DNA from 3 places in the Luteibacter sp. W1I16 genome. Region 2 is predicted to be linked to each of the others. Evidence: predicted binding sites of a transcription regulator. Region 2 holds the regulator's gene; each other region holds the start of a gene.
What was found. The regulator sigma-54, encoded in region 2, starts transcription at its own class of promoters, with help from an activator protein. The targets are predictions, from matches to a motif close to TGGCACGNGCNTTGC.
Positions count from the first base shown of each region.

Region 1: a site for sigma-54 is predicted at 3,060-3,074, ahead of flgB (flagellar basal body rod protein FlgB). Genes of this name have one in related genera too.
Region 3: a site for sigma-54 is predicted at 5,098-5,112, ahead of glnA (type I glutamate--ammonia ligase). Genes of this name have one in related genera too.

Region 1 covers NZ_JBNDJJ010000001.1:1,099,139-1,106,189, reverse strand. The annotation lists gene flgA (flagellar basal body P-ring formation chaperone FlgA) at 1-546, opposite strand, end outside; gene QFZ41_RS04935 (methyl-accepting chemotaxis protein) at 543-1,850, opposite strand; gene QFZ41_RS04930 (chemotaxis protein) at 2,008-2,925, shown strand; gene flgB (flagellar basal body rod protein FlgB) at 3,113-3,532, shown strand; gene flgC (flagellar basal body rod protein FlgC) at 3,529-3,942, shown strand; gene QFZ41_RS04915 (flagellar hook assembly protein FlgD) at 3,951-4,601, shown strand; gene flgE (flagellar hook protein FlgE) at 4,622-5,848, shown strand; gene flgF (flagellar basal-body rod protein FlgF) at 5,879-6,619, shown strand; gene flgG (flagellar basal-body rod protein FlgG) at 6,682-7,051, shown strand, end outside.
Region 2 covers NZ_JBNDJJ010000001.1:1,266,316-1,273,366, forward strand. The annotation lists gene lptC (LPS export ABC transporter periplasmic protein LptC) at 1-384, shown strand, start outside; gene lptA (lipopolysaccharide transport periplasmic protein LptA) at 410-928, shown strand; gene lptB (LPS export ABC transporter ATP-binding protein) at 933-1,652, shown strand; gene QFZ41_RS05730 (RNA polymerase factor sigma-54) at 1,752-3,233, shown strand; gene hpf (ribosome hibernation-promoting factor, HPF/YfiA family) at 3,354-3,704, shown strand; gene hprK (HPr(Ser) kinase/phosphatase) at 3,926-4,876, shown strand; gene rapZ (RNase adapter RapZ) at 4,896-5,777, shown strand; gene QFZ41_RS05750 (PTS sugar transporter subunit IIA) at 5,815-6,207, shown strand; gene QFZ41_RS05755 (HPr family phosphocarrier protein) at 6,200-6,469, shown strand; gene ptsP (phosphoenolpyruvate--protein phosphotransferase) at 6,502-7,051, shown strand, end outside.
Region 3 covers NZ_JBNDJJ010000001.1:2,110,507-2,117,557, reverse strand. The annotation lists gene QFZ41_RS09430 (DHA2 family efflux MFS transporter permease subunit) at 1-1,316, shown strand, start outside; gene acpA (acid phosphatase) at 1,324-3,006, opposite strand; gene QFZ41_RS09420 (family 43 glycosylhydrolase) at 3,052-4,890, opposite strand; gene glnA (type I glutamate--ammonia ligase) at 5,149-6,561, shown strand; gene QFZ41_RS09410 (glutaminyl-peptide cyclotransferase) at 6,647-7,051, shown strand, end outside.

The DNA of each region.
Region 1 (7,051 bases), 170 kb from region 2:
GCTCACGGCGTCGCCGATCCGCACGGCCTGGCGTCCGGCGAGCATGCCGGGGGTGAGCACGGTGCCCGCGTTGAGCGGGCGGGCCAGCGAACGGCCGCCGATCTGCTCGAGATCGGCCACGTAGCCGTAAGCGAGCGTGGCGACGTCGCGCTCCTCGGCGTGGACATCGCTGGCGCCGATGCCGTCGCCCCGGGCCAGGGGCTTGCTGGTGACCAGCACGTTGGCAAGCATCGTCACCCGCACGGGTACGCGCACCGTCCAGCCGCCGGGCACGGGACAACGAACGGTCACGCTGGCCCGGGCGCCCAGCGGACGGTTGCCGGGCAGGGAGACATCGAGCGGAGCGCCGCAGTCGGCCAGTCGAAGGCGGCTGTCGAGCGGAGCGGCCTCGGCCGTCATCCGCGCGCCGGGCAGGCTGCGATGCTGTTGCAGCCAGTCGACGGCGGTGGCACGGATCGAATCCAGCGACTGCCCGGCCTTCGCGGACAGCGGAAGCACGAGCGGCGCCGCGAAAGCGAGACCGGCGGCGAGAACGCGGTGAATCACGCGGCGCGTTCCGCCAGGGAAGTGGAAAGGCCCTGGGCGATGGCGTCGAGTTCCTTCACGAGGCCCGGCAGCATGTGACCGGCGTCGGCGTGGCGACCTTCGCCCAACGTGATGGCGTACTGAGAGGCCAGTACCGAGAAGCGCTCGCCTGCGGCGCGAATCGCATCGGCGGAGTCGTCGGGCCTGCGTGCGCGGAACTGGTCGATGCAACGCATCATCGGCGTGGTGTCGAGCCAGCGCCGGTCGAGGCTGGACGGATCGCGCGACGCCAGTTCCAACGCGTAGCGCAAACCTTGGCTGGCTTCACGGATCATCTGGCTGAGGCTGGCGGCATCGAGGTTGCCTTCGGTCTCCAGCTTCGCGAGGCTGAGCCGGTGGGCCAGCACGGCGGCGCGCGCGGCCGCGTCGGCCTGGCGGCGTGCGTCGTTGCCGATGCGGCTGAGCGTGCCCTGTGTCGCCTGGATGGCGGCGATGCGGCCTTGCAATGCGCCCATGCCTTCGCGCGCGGCCTCGAGGCTGCCGCGCGCGCCGCGCACGGCGTCGTCGACACGCCCGAGCGAGGCCTGCATTCCGGCGATACCGGAGTGGGACTGGTCCAGGCGGCGCAGGCTGGTTTGCACCGCCTCGTCGAGGTGGCCGGAGAATTCACCGACGGCCTGCGTGACCTGGTCGATCTCGGCCGTCGCCTGGGTGGTCTTTTCCGCCAGTTGCTTCACTTCGTCGGCCACCACCGCGAAGCCACGGCCGGCTTCTCCGGCACGAGCCGCCTCGATCGCCGCGTTCAATGCAACGAGGTTGGTCTGGTGGGCGATGTCCTGCACGGTCGCCGTGAGCTTGCGGATCGCGGTGAAATAGTCGGCGAACTGCGCGTGGTTGCGGCTCATGCCCGACAAGGCGCTGCGCAGCAGGCGCAACTGGCCATCGAGCTCGGCTGACGTCGCCTGGCCCTGGCTGCCTGCATCGGCCATCCCGGCGACGCCCGCATGGGCCTGGTCGATCGCCGTCGAAATCCTGGCGCTGGCTTCCGTCAAACGACCGGCGGTGTCGCGCGCGCCTTCGACGGCGGTGCCTAGCTCCTGCAAGGTGGTGCCGAGCGCCTGCGCGTTCGTCAGCACCATGCCTTGTTGCTCGATCGCCTGGATCGTGGTCGCCGCCGCGGTACGCGGTTCGGCAGGCTTGAGCAGGGCGCCGAGCGCGCTGGCGGCCGCCGGATACTGGGCGGCGAGCGCCCGCACGCGCGCGGCGTCACCGCTAGCGGCGGCGTGGGCTAGAAGGCGTACGTGCTGGCTCCAGAGGAGGGTCATGATTTCGCTTTCGCTTTGTTCGGGTGGTCGCCTTACTACATCGGTAGGAAGGCCTGCTTCTTGAGCCAAGCAATCGCCGTGCCACGACCCGCCTCAAGCTCGCCCGCCTCCGGCCGATACGTTCCGGGACACCTTTTGTAGAACGCATGCGCAGCCCATGGCCCGACCGCTCCTCGATACCGTGGAAACCTTCACCCGCCTCGCGGGCCACAATCGCGTGGCGATGCTGCTGTTCCGGCTGGGCGACGCCCAGGCGTTCGGCATCAACGTGTTCAAGGTGCGCGAGGTACTGCGCCGGCCACGGCTGGAGCGGATGCCCAGCATGCACGAGCTCGTCGCGGGCAGCTTCGACTACCGCGGCAGCACGATTCCGGTGGTCGACCTCGCCGCGGCCATGGGCTATCCAGCCCTCGCTTCGGCGGAAGGCGCCCACCTGATCGTGACCGAGTTCAACCGCTCGGTGCAGGGTTTCCTCGTTTCCGACGTGGACCGCATCGTCCATGTGGACGGCGGCAACCTGGCGGCGCCGCCGCCCGCGCTGGGCTACGGCCCGCGGGTGAACGCGGTGACGCGCCTGGACGGCAACCTCATGGCGGTGGTCGACGTCGAGCAGATCCTCGCCAGCGTCGATCCCCGCGTGGCGGAACTGTCCGAACGTGTGCGGCAGGCCGCCCACGTGCAGCAGGCGGCGAATCGCCGCGTGCTGGTGGTGGATGACTCCCTCGTGGCGCGGACGCAGCTGGTCGACCTCTTCCGCAAGATGGACCTCGAATGCGTCGTGGCCAAGGACGGCAGTGAAGGTCTCGACATGCTCCGCAGCCTGGCCATGGGCCCGGCGGCCGAGCGGGTCGCCCTGGTGGTTTCCGATATCGAGATGCCGGCGATGGACGGCTACGCGCTCACGCGGGCCATCCGCGAGGACGCCCAGCTGCGTCACCTGAAGGTCCTGCTGCATAGTTCCCTGAGCGGCGTGTTCAACGAGGCCATGGTGGAACGCGTCGGCGCCGACCGCTTCATCGCGAAGTTCCAGCCCGATGTGCTCGCCACGGCCGTGCTGGAGCTGTTGCCCGCCTGATCGGATCCCGCCGCCGCCCACCGTCAGCGATGTGACGCGGGCGAGCGCCGGAATTCCGACACGGCCTGGCGCCGCCCTGGCCGCCCGTCGCTGAAACGGCGCCACGACGCCGTTTCACCCGCACCTTCCCCGCGTGGCACGCGAATTGCTCAACCCCTCGGGCCAAGGTCACGAGAGGGGAGAGCCCATGATCGACAAACCCGATGCGCTGTTCGGCGTTCACGCCCAGGCCCTTGGCCTGTGGCAGAGCCGTGCCGAGGTGATTTCCTCGAACCTCGCCAACGCCGACACGCCCGGCTTTCTCGCCCGCGATCTCGATTTTCGCAAGGTCATGACCGCCGCCACCGGCGCCGTCGACGGCAATACGTTGCCGATGACCGCGACCGAGGCCGGTCATATCGGTGGCAACCCGGCAGCGGCCCTCGCCGATGCGCAGAAGCTCGCCTATCGCGCCGAGGCCCAGCCGACGATGGACGGCAACACCGTCGACACCCAGGTCGAGCAGGCGCAGTTCGCCGCCAACGCCATCCACTACCAGGCGTCGCTCGGCTTCATTAACGCGCAGATCCATACCATGCGCCTCGCCATCACAGGGTCCAGCTCATGAGCCTGCTCAAGATCTTCGACGTCGCCGGTTCGGGCATGGCCGCGCAGTCGGCGCGCCTCAACACCACGGCCAGCAACATGGCCAACGCCGACAGCCTCGCGAGCAGCGAAGCGGGAGCCTATCGCGCGAAGCAACCCTTGTTCTCGGCGGTGCAGCGCCAGGTGAACGGGCAGATGGAAAACGAAGGCGTGCGCACGCTCGGCGTCACCGAAAGCCAGGCGCCGGTGCAGTCGCGCTTCGAACCCTCCAACCCGCTGGCCGATGCCAATGGCTACGTGTATTCGAGCAACGTCAACCCGGTCGACGAGCTGGTCAACATGATCTCCGCGTCGCGCTCCTACCAGAACAACGTCGAAGTCATGAACAGCGCCAAGCAGCTCATGCAGAAGACGCTCGACCTCGGCAAGTAAGGATTCCCATGGCAGTCGATACCGTCAACGGCAGCTCAACGTCCACCGCCCAGTCGTCTTCCGGCCAGCTTCAGCAACAGACGCTGAGCCAGTCGGATTTCCTGAAGCTGATGGTCACCCAGATGACCAACCAGGACCCGACCAAGCCGATGGATTCCACCCAGATGGTGGCCCAGATGGCGCAGTTCTCCCAGGTGGCCGCCACCCAGGAACTGCAGCAGTCGTTCGACTCGCTGGCTACCAACCTCAGCGGCGATCAGTTCGTGCGCGCCGCGGCGCTGGTGGGCCAGGAAGTGCTGGTGCCGTCCACGGCGGGCAAGCTTACCGATGGCAGCTTCAACGGCGCCGTGAACGTCGGTACCTCGGGCACCTACGTGAACGTGCAGGTCAAGGATTCGGCCGGGAACACCGTCCGCACGATATCGCTGGGCCAGCCCGATGCCGGCCTCGTCCCCTTTACCTGGGATGGCAAGTCCGACGACGGCACTCAGCTCGACGACGGCGTCTACAAGATATCCGCTACTTCCGGCGGGACCGCGATCGATACCTTCGTTCGCGGCAAGGTGGAAGGCGTCGGTGCCTCGGGTACCGACGGAACCTACGTGCAGGTGGCCGGCTACGGCGGTGCCCTGCTCAGCCAGATCGCACAAATCCTGTAATTCCAGCGAGGAAACCCACCATGCCATTCGACATCGCCCTCAGCGGCATCAACGCGGCGTCTTCCGACCTGGAAGTCACCGCCAACAACATCGCCAACGTGAACACGGTCGGCTTCAAGGGCTCGCGCGCCGAGTTCTCGCAGGTTTATTCCGTGGCCGGCGAGAACCTCTCGGCCACGGCGGCCGGCAGCGGCGTGCGCCTGACCAACATCGCCCAGCAGTTCGGTGACGGCAACGTCACGCAGACCGGCAACTCCTACGATTTCGCCCTCAGCGGAGCGGGCTTCTTCACGCTCCGCGACGGCGCGGGCTATTCGTATTCGCGCGCGGGCAACTTCCACCCGGACGAGAACGGCAACATCATCAACGGCACGGGCCAGTTCGTGCAGGCCTACCCACCAACCGCCACGGGCGGCTTCGACATCAGCAGCCTCACCGACCTGAAGATCACCAACGGCTCCAGCCCGGCCAAGGCCAGCGCCGCCATCGGCATCACGGCGAACCTTCCGTCCAACGCCACGGCGCCAACGGGCGGCGCGTTCGACCCGACGAACGACAAGACCTACAACAACCTGTCGACCTTCCAGGCTTACGACTCGCTCGGTGCCCCGCACACGGTCAACCTCTACTACGTGAAGGACGCGACCGCCGCGAACACGTGGAACGTGAGCATGACGGTCGACGGAACGCAGGTCGGCACGTCGCAGCCGATGGCCTTCAGCTCGGGTGGTGCGCTGGTCCCGACCAACGGAGGCAAGCTGGCCTTCGGCGCGGTGTCGCCGAACCCGGGCGCCGATCCGATGAACCTGACCATCGACATGAACAAGGTCACCCAGTTCGGCAATACCTTCGCCACCACGGCGGTGGCCAACGACGGTTACGCGGCCGGCACGTTCTCCAAGATCGACGTGGCCAAGGACGGTACCGTCTCGGCCATCTATTCCAACGGCGTCTCCACGCCGCTGGGCCAGCTGGCGATCGCCACCTTCGCCAACAACCAGGGGTTGCGCCAGCTCAACGACACCAACTGGGTGCCATCGTCGGAATCGGGCCAGCCGATCCGTGGCGTCGCCAACTCCGGTGACGTCGGCACCATCCAGGCCGGTTCGCTCGAGTCGTCGAACACCGCCGACCTGACCGCCCAACTGGTCAACATGATCAAGGCGCAGCGCAACTACCAGGCGAACGCGCAGGTCATCTCGACCGACGACAAGCTGACCCAGACCATCATCAACATCCGCAACTAAGCGCGCCCGACGGCTCCCGAGGATTCCGCCATGGACCGCTCCGTATATGTCGCGATGACCGGCGCCACGCAGATCATGCGTGCGCAGGCCGAGGTGGCACACAACCTGGCGAACGCCAACACCGCCGGATTCAAGGCGGAACTGTCGGCCTTCCAGAGCCTGCCCGTGCAGGGCGACGGCCTGCAGACGCGCGTCAACGGCGTGGCCCAGGGCACCGGTTGGGACATGACCGCCGGCAACCAGATGCAGACGGGCAACGACCTCGACATCTCGGTACGGGGCGATGGCTGGATCGCGGTGCAGACCCCGGACGGCACGGAAGGCTATACCCGTGCCGGAAACCTGCGCATCGATGCCGACGGTTTGTTGACGGACATGCGCGGCAACGCGGTGCTTGGTGGCGGTGGCCCGATCACGATCCCGCAGGCATCCAGCGTGAAGATCGGCGCCGACGGCACGATCTCGGTCGTGCCCCTCGGCGAGACGCCGGCCACCGTCGCCACCACCGACCGGATCAAGCTGGTCAACCCGGGCAACGACCAGTTGGCGTACGCCAGCGACGGCCTCATGCACATGAAGGACGGTACCCAGGCGCCCGCCGATGCCAACGTGCGCGTCGACGCCGGCGCGCTGGAATCGAGCAACGTCAATCCTTCCGACGTGCTGGTGAAGATGATCTCGCTGTCCCGCGAGTTCGAAATGCAGGTCCGTTCGATCAAGACCGCCGACGACAACGCCCAGTCGGCATCGAAATTGCTACAGGTGGGTTAACCACCGCCGCGCGACGCAAAACCGTCGCCGGCACGTAAAGCGCCCGCGCGCAGGAGTCAACGATGTTCACGTCCCTCTGGATCGCCAAGACCGGCCTCGATGCGCAGCAGACGCGCATGGACGTCGTATCGAACAACCTGGCCAACACCAACACGACCGCGTTCAAGCGTTCGCGTGCCGAGTTCGAGGACCTGTCCTACCAGAACCGCGGCCAGGCCGGTGCGCAGACGACCGAACAGACGCAGTCCCCCACCGGCTTCATGCTCGGTACGGGCGTGCGCGTGGTCGGCACGCAGAAGATGTTCGAGCAGGGTGGCGTGCAGCAGTCCGACAATCCGCTGGACATGCGCATCGAAGGCCGTGGTTTCCTGCAGGTGACCCTGCCCGACGGCACTGTCGGCTATACCCGCGACGGCGGTCTCAAGCAGGACC
Region 2 (7,051 bases):
CCCCACCTCGAGCGCCGCGAGGGCGACGATTCGCTCTACATCAACGCCCCGGATTTCGTCCTCCCCTCGACCAAGGAGACCGACGTCCCGCCGTGGAAGGGCCATTCCCAGTACGGCTGGGTGAACAAGGACGGCAGCCTGCTCAAGCTGCAGGGCAAGGTCCACATGGAGCGGCCGGCCTTCGGCACGACCCAGGCGGCCAGCATCGACACCTCCGAGGTCACCGCCTGGCCCAAGGAGAACCGCCTGGAGACCGCCGAGGCGGCGCGGATCGTGCAGGGAAGCTCTACAATGGATGGCGTTGGCATGCGCGCCAATCTCGACACCAAGCACCTGGAGCTTCTCGATGCAGTCCACAGCACGTACCTGCCGCGCAAGCGCTAAGGCCGCCCTTCTCGCGGTGCTCGGCATGGCACTCGTGGCCAGCCTGCCCGTCGTGGCGAAGCAGTCCGACCGCAATGAACCGGTCGACGTCCATTCGAAGTCGTTCGACGGCTCGCAGCAGCCGAACGGCAAGGTGATCTGGACCACCAACGTGATCCTGACCCAGGGCACGCTGAAGATCACCGGCGACAAGGCCACGGGCTACCTGGATGCCGACAACAACATCACCCGCGTGGTGGTCGATGGCAAGCCCGCGACCATCCACCAGCTCGACGAGCAGAACGAGCCGATGGACGGCCAGGCGCTGAACATCGACTACAAGGTCGACCAGGATTTCGCCGTCCTCACGGGCAACGCCAAGGTCAAGCAGCCGGTCAAGGGCAGCGCCGAGGGCGACAAGCTCACCTACAACACCAAGGACAGCACGATGACCGGCGAGAGCAATGGCGCCGCCCCCGTGCACATGACCTTCCAGCCGAAGAACAAACCGGCCGCCGCTCCGGCGACGCCCGCGACGCCGGCACCCGACACGAAGAAGCCCTGACCCGATGCTTTCAGCCCAAGGCCTGCAGAAGCGCTTCCGCGCGCGCCAGGTGGTTCGCGATTTCGCTTTCTCCATCCGTGAAGGCGAGGTGGTGGGCCTGCTCGGCCCCAACGGCGCCGGCAAGACCACCTGCTTCTACATGGTGGTGGGCCTGATCCAGGCCGACGCCGGCACCATCAAGCTCGACCAGCAGGACATCACCGGGCTGCCCATGCACGCCCGCGCCAAGCTCGGCATCGGCTACCTGCCGCAGGAGGCCTCGGTGTTCCGGCGGCTCAGCGTGTCGGACAACATCCTGGCCGTGCTGGAACTGCGCGAGGGCATGACGCAGAAGCAGCGAGAGGACGAGCTGGAAAGCCTGCTCGACGAACTCAAGATCTCGCACATCGCCGAGCAGAAAGGCATCAGCCTGTCCGGCGGCGAGCGGCGCCGCGTGGAAATCGCCCGGGCCCTTGCCGCGCGTCCCCGCTACATGTTGCTCGACGAACCTTTCGCCGGCGTCGACCCCATCTCGGTCGGCGAGATCCAGCGCATCGTGCGTCACCTGAAGGAACGCGGCATCGGCGTGCTGATCACCGACCACAACGTGCGCGAAACCCTGGGCATCTGCGATCGCGCCTATATCCTCAATGACGGCGAGGTACTTGCGCGTGGCACACCACAGCACATTCTCGCGGACGAAAAGGTACGGGAAGTGTATCTGGGTCGTGAATTCCGCATTTGACCGGGCGGCGGTCCGGCTGACGGGCGTAGTCCGCTTCGCTGCTGGTTTGCGGAGCCCGTAAGGGGTTACGATGGATCGGGAACCCCAAGCGTCGAAGGCATGAAACCCGGACTCCAGTTTCGCCTCCATCAGCAGCTCACGCTGACGCCGCAGTTGCAGCAGGCCATTCGCCTCTTGCAGCTGTCACAGCTTGAGCTCGAGGCCGAACTCCGCCAGATCGCGGAAAGCAACCCGTTGCTGGAGTTCGCCGAGGACGCCGAGTCCGAGGTCGAGACCGCGGAAGACGCCGGGTACGAAGCGCCCGAGTTTCCTACCCGCGAAGACATCCCGGTCAAGGCATCCAAGGAGGACGAGGAGTCCACCGCCACGCCTTCCGAGGAACTCGCGCCGGAATGGGAAGACGACCGTTTCCACGGCGAGGCCGGCGACTACGCCGGCACGTCCTCGCGCAGTGGCAGCCTCGACGAGGACGGCTTCGAGCCACAGAACGCCGCGCCGGAAAGTCTCCAGCAACACCTGGAATGGCAGCTCAACCTGTCGCAGTTCTCGCCGCGCGACCACGCCATCGCCACGGCGATCATCCACGCGCTCGACGAGGACGGTTACCTGCGCGACGGCGTGGAAGCGGTGGAAGCCGCCCTGCCTTCGGAACTGCGCGCCACCGCTGACGAAATCGAGGCCGTGCGCCAACGCGTGCAGCGCTTCGATCCCACCGGCGTCGCCAGCCTCGACCTGCGGGACTGCCTGTTCTGCCAGCTCTTCCAGTTCTCGCTCGATACACCGCATCGCGAACTGGCGATCCGGATCGTGAACGAGGAACTGGAGTTGCTGGCGCGCAACGATGCCGCCAAGATCGCCCGCCGCCTCAAGGCGCCCGAGGCCCACGTGGCCGCCGCGGCAAGCCTCATCCGCAGCCTGGATCCCCGTCCCGGGGCGGCGCTGGACGCCACCCCCGTGGAATACGTGGCGCCTGACGTCTACGCCCGGCGCGAGAACGGCCGCTGGCAGGTCAGCCTCAATCCCGATGCCCAGCCCCGGCTGGGCCTCAACCAGCACTATTGCAACCTCATCGCACGCGCCCGCGGCGACGACGCCACCTGGATGAAAGGCCAGCTGCAGGAGGCGCGCTGGCTGCTCAAGAGCCTGCAGTCCAGGGCGGAAACCCTGCAGAAGGTGGCCGACGTGATCGTGCGCCGGCAGAGCGCGTTCCTCGACTATGGCCCTGAAGCCATGCATCCGCTGGTGTTGCGCGAGGTGGCCGAGGAAGTGGGCATGCATGAATCCACGATTTCCCGCGTGACCACGCGCAAATACATGCATACGCCGCGCGGCACCTTCGAACTGAAACATTTCTTCTCCAGCGGCGTGGCCACCGAGGACGGCGGCACCGCGTCCGCCACCGCGATCCAGGCCATGCTGCGCAAACTCATCACCGCCGAGGACGCACGCCGGCCGCTCTCCGACCAGGCGCTGGCGGAAGAACTCCATCGACGCGGTATTCAGGTGGCACGACGTACGGTGGCCAAGTACCGCGAGGCCATGCGTATCCCCAGTTCCAGCGAACGCGTCCGCGCCAGCTGACGCGCGCAGGGAACCCCATCGGAGGTCCACGGTCCCATAGGTTCTAGGCTAGAGGAGCGGTACCTCACCGTTCCGGTCTCGTCGCCACAAGGCGGCACCCTCAGCAAGAAGGAGGCGTCAATGCAAATCCAGATCAGCGGCCAGCACATCCATATCACCCCCGCCCTGCGTGAGCGCGTGGAACAGCAAGTCGGCCGCTTCGAACGCCTTTTCGACAACATCAAAGCCCTCGACGTGGTCCTGTCCGTCGACAAGAACGAGCACAGGGCCGGTGGCACCCTGCACTGCGCGGGCACGCGCCTGCACGCCGACGGCATCGCCCGCCTCGAGGACGACAACAAGAACGACACCATGTACACGGCGATCGACGCGATGATCGCGAAACTCGCCGACCAGCTGAAGAAGCACAAGGAAAAGCTGAAGGACCACCACAACCACGAGGTGCGCGACGGACGCGTCGCCAGCAGCTGAGGACAAGGCTCCGGGTGGAGCGGAGTGGGAAGCACACCGGTGGGAAGCGGCCTGGGCCGCGATGGGGCTTGCGGCAAGTCCCATCGCGGCCCAGGCCGCTTCCCACCTTTTTATGGGGCGCGACCAGCCCCTCTTCACCCGGGCCGCTTTCCACCCTTGTGGCACAATATGAGCAAGCCGGCCGCCCGCGTGCCGGCTTTTCTCTTCAAGGGACCCAAAGCGTGGACCGGCTCACCGCCAGACAACTCTTCGACGGGGTACACGAGCGCATGGCATTGCGCTGGGCCGCCGGCATGCGTGGGGAATCACGCGTCCTGGAGCCCAACGCCAAGCAGAGCCGGCGTCCTTCGCTGGTCGGCTACCTCAACGTGATCTACCCCAACAAGGTGCAGATCATCGGCACCGAGGAGCTCAACTTCCTCGACGGACTCGACTCGCGGCAGCGCTGGGAAGTCATCCACAAGATCGCCGCCTACCAGCCCGCCGCCCTGATCGTCACCAAGGAACAGTCCATCCCCGCCGACCTGCGCGAGGTGGCCGAGGAAACGGACACGCCGCTGTGGCAGAGCACCAAGCGCGGCCATGAACTGCTCACCTACCTGCAATACCACCTGGCGCGTACGCTGGCGCCACGAGTCACGCTGCACGGGGTGTTCCTGGAAGTTTTCTCGATCGGCGTGCTGATCACCGGCGAGCCTGCCTCGGGCAAGAGCGAACTGGCCCTGGAACTGATCAGCCGGGGCCATCGCCTTGTCGCCGACGATGCCACCGAATTCACCCTCATCGCCCCCGACGTCATCGACGGCGCCTGCCCGGAGCTGCTGCAGGACCTCCTCGAGGTGCGCGGCCTGGGCGTGCTGAACATCCGCGAGATGTTCGGCCACACCGCGGTGAAACCGTCCAAGTACCTGCGCCTGGTCATCCACCTCAAGCCGCTGCGCGAGGGCGAGGAAACCGACGCCATGACCCGCCTCACCGGCGACGTCAGCCGGCGCAACGTGCTCGATGTCGACGTGCCCAAGATCACCATTCCCGTCGCGCCGGGCCGCAACCTGGCGGTGCTGGTCGAGGCCGCGGTGCGCAACCACGTGCTGAAGGCCAAGGGCATCGACCCCGCGCAGACCTTCATCGACCGCCAGGCGCACCAGATGCGCCGTTTCTCCCCGTGGTGACCCCGTGAGCGACGAAGTCATGAGCCCCATCGTCGATCCCGATGCCATCCACCTGGTGGTGCTGACCGGCATGTCGGGAGGCGGCAAGACCGTCGCGCTGCGCGCGCTGGAAGACCTCGAGTTCTATTGCGTCGACAACATGCCCGCGGAGCTGATCCCGCAACTGGTCGCCGCGGTGAGCCAGGGTGAGCACGGTCCGCGCAAGCGCATCGCCGTGGGCGTGGACGTGCGCAACCGACGCATCGACCTCTCGCGCATGCCACACGTGCTGTCGGAGTTGTCGACTGCCGGCGTGCACGTGCACCTGATCTTCCTCGACAGCCGCGACGATGTCCTCATCAAGCGGTATTCCGAGACGCGCCGCCGCCATCCGCTCGCGGCCGAGAAGCTTTCGCTGGCCGATTCCATCGCCCAGGAGCGCAAGCTGCTCCGCCCGCTGGTCTCGATCGCCGAGAAGGTCATCGACTCCAGCGACCTCAACGTGCACCAGTTGCGGCGCCTGTTCGCCACGGGCTATGCGGCCGCTTCCGACGGCACCACCCTGTTGTTCGAGTCGTTCGCCTACCGGCGCGGGCTCCCGTCCGACGCCGATTTCGTCTTCGACGCGCGCTGCCTGCCCAATCCGCACTGGGACCCGCGGCTTCGCCCCTTCTCGGGCAAGGACCTCCCCGTCAGGGAATTCCTCGACGCGAACCCCCTGGTAGGCGAATACTATGCCGACGTCGCCCGCTGGCTCGACACCTGGTTGCCGCGCTTCGAGGGCGAAGACCGAAGCTATGTCACGGTCTCCATTGGCTGTACCGGCGGTCGCCACCGCTCGGTCTACCTGGTGGAGAAACTGGCCCAGCATTTCCGCTCGGAACGCGGCAACGTACTGACTTTCCATCGCGAGCTCGAGTGACCATGACCCAGCCCAAGCCATCACGAGACACCGGGCGATGAGCGTCGGCGTCCTCCTCATGACCCACGAAGCCGTCGGCAAGGCGCTGATTTCGGCGGCGCGGCACGTCATGCCCAAGCTGCCGCTGGACATCGACGCCGTCGAGGTGCCACCGAGCGCCGATCCCGACGTCATGCGCACGCTCACGGCGAAGCACGCCCGCGACCTCGACCACGGTGAGGGCGTGCTCGTGCTTGCGGATCTTTACGGCGCCACGCCCTGCAATATCGGCCTGTCCCTGAGCGAACTCGGCGTCCACCTGCGCTGCGTTTCGGGGCTCAACCTGCCGATGCTGCTGCGGGTTCTCAATTATTCGGAAAAATCGTTGCCCGAACTGGCCGAGATCGCGGCCAGCGGCGGCCGCGGAGGGATCTTCATCGACCATGCTTGAACGAGACATCGTGGTATCCAACCGGCTGGGCCTGCACGCGCGCGCATCAGCCAAGCTCGTCCAGCTGGTTTCAGGGTTCAAATCGACGGTCTGGCTCGTCAGCAAGGGGCGCGAAGTGAACGCGCAAAGCATCATGGGCGTCATGATGCTCGCCGCCGGCATGGGCACCTCGCTCACCGTGCGTGCCGAGGGGCCGGACGAGGAGGCCGCGCTCGCCGCCGTCGCCGACCTGTTCGACCGCAAGTTCGACGAGGGCGCCTGAGGCATGAACCACGTGCGCGAATCGGGGACCACATGAGAATCGTGTTGACCGGCACGCCGGCGGCGCGGGGCATGGCCCTCGGGCGCGCGCGCCTGGTCCAGCCGAACATCCTCGCCGTGGACATGCGGATGCTCGAGGACAAGGAAATCGCGCCGGAAGTCGAGCGGCTGCACCAGGCCCTGGATACCGCCCGTACGGAACTGCACGAATTGCGCGGCAAGCTTCATGGCGCCCTCGCCCGCGAAGTCGGCGATTTCATCGACGCGCACAGCCTGTTGCTCGACGACGAGGAGTTGCTCCGCGGCCTCGACGAACTCGTCACCGTGGGCCATTACACCGCGAGCGCCGCCCTGAAGATGCAGCGCGACCGCCTGGCGGCGGTGTTCGACGCGATGAACGACCCTTACCTCAAGAGTCGGGGCGAAGACATCGACCAGGTCATCGGCCGCGTCATGTCCGCGCTCAACCAGCAGTCCAGCCGCGAGGAACGCAAACTCGCCGCCCGTGTCGGCGAGATCGTCGTCAGCGATACGATCGCACCAGCCGACATGGCGGCGATGGCCGGCCAGGGCATGCTCGGCG
Region 3 (7,051 bases), 840 kb from region 2:
TCGCGCGGCGCTTCGGCGAAGTGCGCACCTTCGCCATCTCGGTGACGTTGTTCGTGGTGTTCTCGGCCTTGTGCGGCTTCTCGCAAAGCATGCCGATGCTCATCGTGTTCCGCCTGTGCCAGGGGGCCGTGTCGGGGCCGATGGTGCCGTTGTCGCAAACCCTGTTGCTGAACAATTATCCGGTGGCCAGACGCCCGATCGCGCTGGCGTTATGGGCGATGACCGTCGTGGTGGCGCCCGTGTTCGGTCCCATCCTCGGCGGCTGGATCACCGACAACTACCACTGGTCGTGGATCTTCTTCATCAACATTCCCGTTGGCCTGTTCGCCATCGTGGTCACGTATGCGCTCCTGCGCGACCGCGAATCGAAGATCGTGAAGATGCCGGTCGACGCGGTGGGCCTGTTCCTCCTCGCCGTAGGCGTGGGCTGCCTGCAGTTCATGCTCGACAACGGCAACGACGACGACTGGTTCACCTCGAAGACAATCACCGTGCTGGCGATCGTATCGCTGGTGTGCCTGACCTTCCTCGTCGCCTGGGAGCTGATGCACAAGAACCCCGTGGTGGAGCTGCGCCTGCTGGGCAAACGGAACTTCCTCGTCGGCGTGCTATGCCTTTCGTTGGGCATGTTCGCGTTCTTCGGTGGCACGGTGGTCATGCCGATGTGGGTACAGGAGGTGCTCGGCTATACGGCCACATGGGCCGGCTTCGTCGTCGCGCCGATCGGCCTGCTGGCCATCGTCATGTCACCGCTGGTCGGCGCCTTCCAGAACAAGTTCGACCTGCGTCTGCTGAACACGGTCGGCTTCGCCATCTTCGCCGGCGCGTCGTTCTACATGTCCACGTTGAGCACCAACGCGCCTTACAGCGAACTGGCGCTTCCACGCATGTGCATGGGGGCGGGCGTGGCGTTGTTCTTCGTGCCGGTGAACCAGATCATCCTGTCCGGCCTGCCCGACGAGCGCGTGGCCAGCGCCTCCGGCCTCTCGAATTTCTTCCGCACGCTGGCCGGCAGCATCGCCACGGCGGTCAGTACGACGATGTACTCGCATCGGACGACCTACCATCACGCGGTGCTTGCCGAAAACGTCTCCGAGGGCAGCCGGGCGTCGACGGAGTACCTCGACCGCTTCCAGGCTTTCGGCGTGCAAGGCCCCACGGCGAACGCGGCGTTGAACCGTATCGTGGACATGCAGGCCGCGACCCTCGCCGTCAACGACGTCTTCTGGGTCTTCGGCCTGATGTTCGGGCTGGCCATGATCGCGATCTGGTTCGCGAAGCCGCCGTTCGCCTCGGGCGGCACGCCGGGACACTGAGCGGTGGCTAGGCCTTGAGGCTGAAGTCCAGCGTCTCGGTCAGGTCGCCGGGCGCGGGTCCGCCAGCGGCGATCATCGCGTCGTCGCGCATCTTCAGACCGGGCAGGGTTTCCAGCTTGAACCTGCGGGTGATGAAGCGGGCGATGGAGCCTGTGTCGTAGACCGTATGTTCCACGTGACCGCGTTTCGCGTAAGGCGAGATCACCAGCGCGGGAATGCGCGTGCCCGGCCCCCAGCGGTCGCCCTTGGGAGGTGCGACATGGTCCCACCAGCCACCGTTCTCATCGAAGGTGACGATGACCAGCATGTTCTTCCATTGCGCGCTCTTGCGCAGGTGGTGGACCACGTTGGCGATGTGACGGTCGCCCGCTTCCACGTCGGAGTAACCCGCGTGCATGTTGAGATCGCCTTGCGGCTTGTAGAACGTCACCGCCGGTAGCTTGCCCGCGTCCACGTCGGCGAGGAAGCGATTGGTCGCCGATGTCTCTCCCAGGCCACCATCACGCAGGTGCCGCTTGCGAGCCTCGGTTCCCGGGGCCAGCGACACGAAGTAGTTCAGTGGCTGGTGGTGGGCCTGGAAGTTCGGCGTCTGCGGAAAGCCGCCATCCGTGCCGTCGCCTTTTCCGTCGAGGGCGGCCTGGAAGCCGCCCGCGTACCATGCCCAGTCGACACCCTTGTCCGACAGCAGGTCGCCGATGTGCTTGTGCGTTTGCGGCGGCAGCGTATTCGCGCTGGTCGCATCGGTGAGCAAGGGGTTCTTGCGATCCACGTTGAAGCCGGGCGAGTAGGGCGGTCCCATGGTGTTGACGGCCCGGAAATCCGGCGTCAGCGAATTATGGTGGGCGAACTTCGGCTTGCCCTGCATGGCGCTGGCCGGTGAGTCCTCCGCCATCTTCAGGCGGTGATCCTGCGGGTCGCCGCTTTCGGTCACCGCGATGTTGAACTGCGCCGGGCTCTTGCCCGCGTCGGGATAGAAGGGCGGCTGCGCGGCCACGAGGTACTGGTGGTTGAGGAACGAGCCGCCGAACGCGCCCATGAAGAAGTTGTCGCAGAGGGTGAACTGCTCGGCGAGGCGCCAGAGGCGCAGGTGCACGGGCGTGCTGGCGTAGTAGCCCATGGTGAGCGCGCCATTGTCGCCCCAGGCCACGAAGCCGTCGTTCTTTCCGCCGTTGATCTGCAGCTGGTTGTTGTAGAACGCGTGCACGAGGTCGCGCGTGACGAGACCGTGGGGCAGCGGCGTGCCGTCGCCCGTGTGCAAGGCCCAGGGTGCGTTGGGCAAGCCGGCGATATCTTTCTCGACGATCTTGTAACTCTTGTGATCGACGACCTGTTCATGGGGCACCATGCCACCCCAGATCGGCGGAAGCGTCTTGAAGACGGTTCCGTCGCGATCACGCTGCATGTACCGCTCCGGCGGCACCGCGCTCAGGGGTTGCTGCAAGCCAGGGAAGTCACCGAACAGGTTGTTGAAACTGCGGTTCTCCGCATAGATCACCACGACATTCTGGATGTGCTTGTCGAGCAAGGCATCCAGGTCCTTCCCGCCGGGCGGCCGTGCAGCGGGCTTCTTGTCGTCGGCGATGGCCTCCTGCACCCCGCCCAGCGCAAGCAGCGCGCCCGTGGCGGCCATGCCTCCGAGCAGGCGGCGCCGCCCGGTGTCGAGGGTGTCGTCATCGTGTTCGTTCGTCATGCCATTACCCAGCAGCCTGGTGGGAAGCGGCCTGGGCCGCGACTCTTAAGGAATTATGTTTACAATCTGCGACAAGCCAGAAACGCCACGCTCGTCGAAAGCCTCCACGGCCACGACGTAACGGACGCCCTTGTTGAGAGCACGCAGGGTAAACGATGTCGGCTGGTCCGCGAAACGCTGGTAGCTCGAGTGCAGGCGATCGGCGGCCAGGCCCCAACGGACGTTGTATCCGACGGCACCTGGCACGGGCTCCCACGCGACCGTCGCCTCGCGGGCATCGTGGCCGCGCTTCGCGGTGAGGCCTTTCGGCGCGGATGGCGGCGCGCCGTCCGCGTTCCCGAAAACGCGCAGGTCGGAGATCGCAAGATGCTTCGCCCCCACGTGCTTGTGGACATAGCGGATGAAGCGCAGGCGTCGCGGTTCGCGCAATTCGACGTAGGCGTTGGGGCGGTCGCGCGTCTCGTTCGACAAGTCGGCCAGTACCGTCCAGTGCTCGCCGTCCGTGGAGCCTTGCAAGACGAAGCGCGTCACGAGGTCAGGTGCATCGCCGAACCGGCCGGACCGGTAATCCGCGTAGTCGACCTGCACGGCGCGCACGGTCGGCGTGCCACTGAGGTCGAGCGTGAGTGTTTGTCCAGTCTCGTTCGCCTTCGCCACCCAGAACGAACGAGGGTCTTCATCGGTCAACGTGGATGCGGGATGGCCGGGCAGCGCGGACGACGCGACCACGTTCTTGCGATACGAGAGCAGCATCCAGCCGGTGAAGGTGTCCTCGCCATCGCGCAGCGCGCGATCAGGCATGCGATGGGGGAAGTCGCCGAACCGCGTGTCGATCCACATCTGGCCATCGTCGTGCCATCCGGCGGGAAAGAGATCGATGCGCCGCTCGAAGGTCCAGTTCACGCCGAGCCACGCGGTGCCCGCGTTCCACGTATTGCCATAGGCATCCTCGAAGGTGGAACCGTGGCCCGCGCCGGTGACGAAGCCACCGGGCTTGTAGCCCACCGGGTTGTATGGCGCGTATTCGAAGGGCCCCAGCGGGCTCCGGCCAACGTAGACGCCCGTGGCGTACACGTTGTACTCGGTGCCGGGCGCGCCGTACTGGAGGTAGTAGCGGCCGCCGTGCTTGTTCATCCACGAGCCTTCCAGGTACGCCGGCTTGTCGCCCATCGAATGGTCCGGGCCGAAGCGCTCCCAGCCGTGGTTGGCGGGGTCCATCCGGACGGCCGCCTGCGGCTTGGTCAGGAAGGCGAGCCGCTTGCCTTCGCCTTCCCGGGAATCGAGCTGGAAATCGACTTGCGCCGCATACAGGGGATGCGTGTCCGACGAGCCCCAGTACAGGTACACCTTGCCGTCATCGTCCTGGAAAAGGCCGGGGTCCCATGGCCCCGGCGGCAGCGGCCCCGTGCTTTGCCGCTTGCCCGCTTCGTCGTATTGGGTCGCGCCCGGCACGGGCGGCAACTGCCGCGTCCAGAATTCCCATCGGCCACTCGCCGGATCGGTGGACACCATCAGCGGACGCGGGGCGAACGCCGATTGCATCAGGAACAACTTGCCGTCCGCGACCAGGGTCGCCGGTGCCACCTCGCTGTCGAAGGGCCAGTGGTCCGGCTTCACGAAGCGCCAGTTCACCAGGTCGGTCGAGGTCCAGTACCCGTCGGCGAGCGTCTGGAACAGGTAGAACGCGTCGCCATACCTCACGATCGCCGGGTCCGCGCCCGTCCGGTACGAGATCCCTTCGTTCATCTGCTCGAAGTTGTAGCGGTAGTCGATGTCGAGGGGGTTGGCGTAGGTGCGCGGCGGGTCTCCCTGCCCGGTGGTGTCAGTGGCGGCGACGCTGGCGTGGGCAAGCAGGAGGCCGAGCAAAAACAGGGTCTGGCGCATGGAAAAGTCCGGCAGGGGCCGCTGGGCACGGGAGGCGAAAGGATTGTGCCGCGTAACACCGGTTACGCCTCGGACGGGACGGGTCGGCGCTCAGAACGGTGCATCGCGCCGGATTGTGCACCAAAATGGTGCGTTTGCACGCGACGCCTTTGCCCGTTCTATGATGCCGAGGCTTACCCCAGGCCGGTCCGTCGATGGCGGAGACGCTGGCATAGCGATTGCTAAACGCACTCCGCCCCATACCCATTCGAGGTTTGTATGTCCGCCGCTTCCAAAGTGCTGAACCTGATCCAGGACGAGGAAATCGAGTTCGTCGACCTGCGCTTCGCCGACATCCTCGGCAAGCACCACCATGTCACGTTCCCCGCTCATGCCATCGACGAGGGCACCTTCGAAGACGGCAAGATGTTCGACGGTTCGTCGATCGCCGGCTGGAAGGGCATCAACGAGTCGGACATGGTTCTCATGCCCGATCCGGAAACGGCGCACCTCGATCCGTTCAGCGCGCACAAGCAGCTGATCATGCATTGCGACGTGCTCGAACCGAGCACCATGCAGGCCTACGGCCGCGACCCGCGCTCCATCGCCAAGCGTGCCGAAGCCTTCCTGAAGTCCACCGGCATCGCCGACACCGCGTTCTTCGGTCCGGAACCCGAGTTCTTCATCTTCGACTCGGTGCGCTGGCAGAACGACATGGGCCGCGTGTTCTACGAGATCGGCTCGGAAGAAGCCGCGTGGTCGTCGCGCTACAAGTACGACGGCACCAACACCGGCCACCGCCCGGGCGTGAAGGGCGGCTATTTCCCGGTCAGTCCCGTGGACAGCCTCGGCGACTTGCGCGCCGACATGTGCAAGGTGCTGGAGTCGCTGGGCCAGGTCGTCGAAGTACACCACCATGAAGTGGCCAACGCCGGCCAGTGCGAGATCGGCACCCGCTTCAATACCCTGGTGAAGAAGGCCGACGAGCTGATGACGATGAAGTACGTCATCAAGAACGTCGCCCACCAGGCCGGTAAGACCGTCACCTTCATGCCGAAGCCGATCGTCGGCGACAACGGCTCGGGCATGCACGTGCACCAGTCGCTGTCGAAGAACGGCGAGAACCTGTTCGCGGGCGACCTCTACGGTGGCCTGTCGCAGACGGCGCTGTGGTACATCGGCGGCATCTTCAAGCACGCCAAGGCGATCAACGCCTTCGCCAACTCCACCACGAACAGCTACAAGCGCCTGGTCCCGGGCTTCGAAGCGCCGGTGATGCTGGCTTACTCGGCGCGCAACCGCTCGGCGTCCTGCCGTATCCCCTACGTGTCGAGTCCGAAGGGCCGCCGTATCGAGATCCGTTTCCCGGACCCGATGCAGTCGGGCTACCTGACCTTCACCGTGCTGATGATGGCCGGCCTCGATGGCATCCTGAACAAGATCGACCCGGGCGCGCCGGCCGACAAGGATCTCTACGACCTGCCGCCCGAAGAAGAGAAGAACATCCCGCAGGTCTGCGCCAGCCTCGACGAGGCGCTCGTCGCCCTCGACAAGGATCGCGAGTTCCTCAAGGCCGGTGGCGTGTTCACCGACGACTTCATCGATGGCTACATCGCGCTGAAGATGCAGGAAGTGACCCGCTACCGCGCGAGTACGCACCCGCTCGAGTTCCAGATGTACTACGCGATCTGATCGTGCGATCGGTGTCGTGGTGATCAAAGGGGCGCTTCGGCGCCCCTTTCCTTATGATGCGGCGTCCGCCGTGGAAGTCCTTCCCTTGAACAAGATCGCCGCGCTCGCTTTCGTCGCCCTGGCCGCGGTTTCCTTCGGCCCGCGGGCCGGGGCCGCCGCCATTCCCGTGTATGGCTACAAGGTGGTCCATACGTATCCGCACGACGCGCAAGCCTTCACGGAAGGCTTGTTCTATGAAGACGGTTACCTCTTCGAAAGCACCGGCGAGCGCGGCATGTCCACCGTCCGCAAGGTAAAACTCACCACGGGCGAGGTCGTGCAGCGGCTGGATACGCCACCCGGGTATTTCGGTGAAGGTATCGTTTCCACCGGCACGAAGCTGGTGCAGTTGACCTGGCAGGAGGGCATCGCGTTCGTCTACGACAAGGCGAGCTTCCGGTTGATCGGTGGGTTCCGTTACCCCGGCGAAGGCTGGGCCTTCACCCGCGAC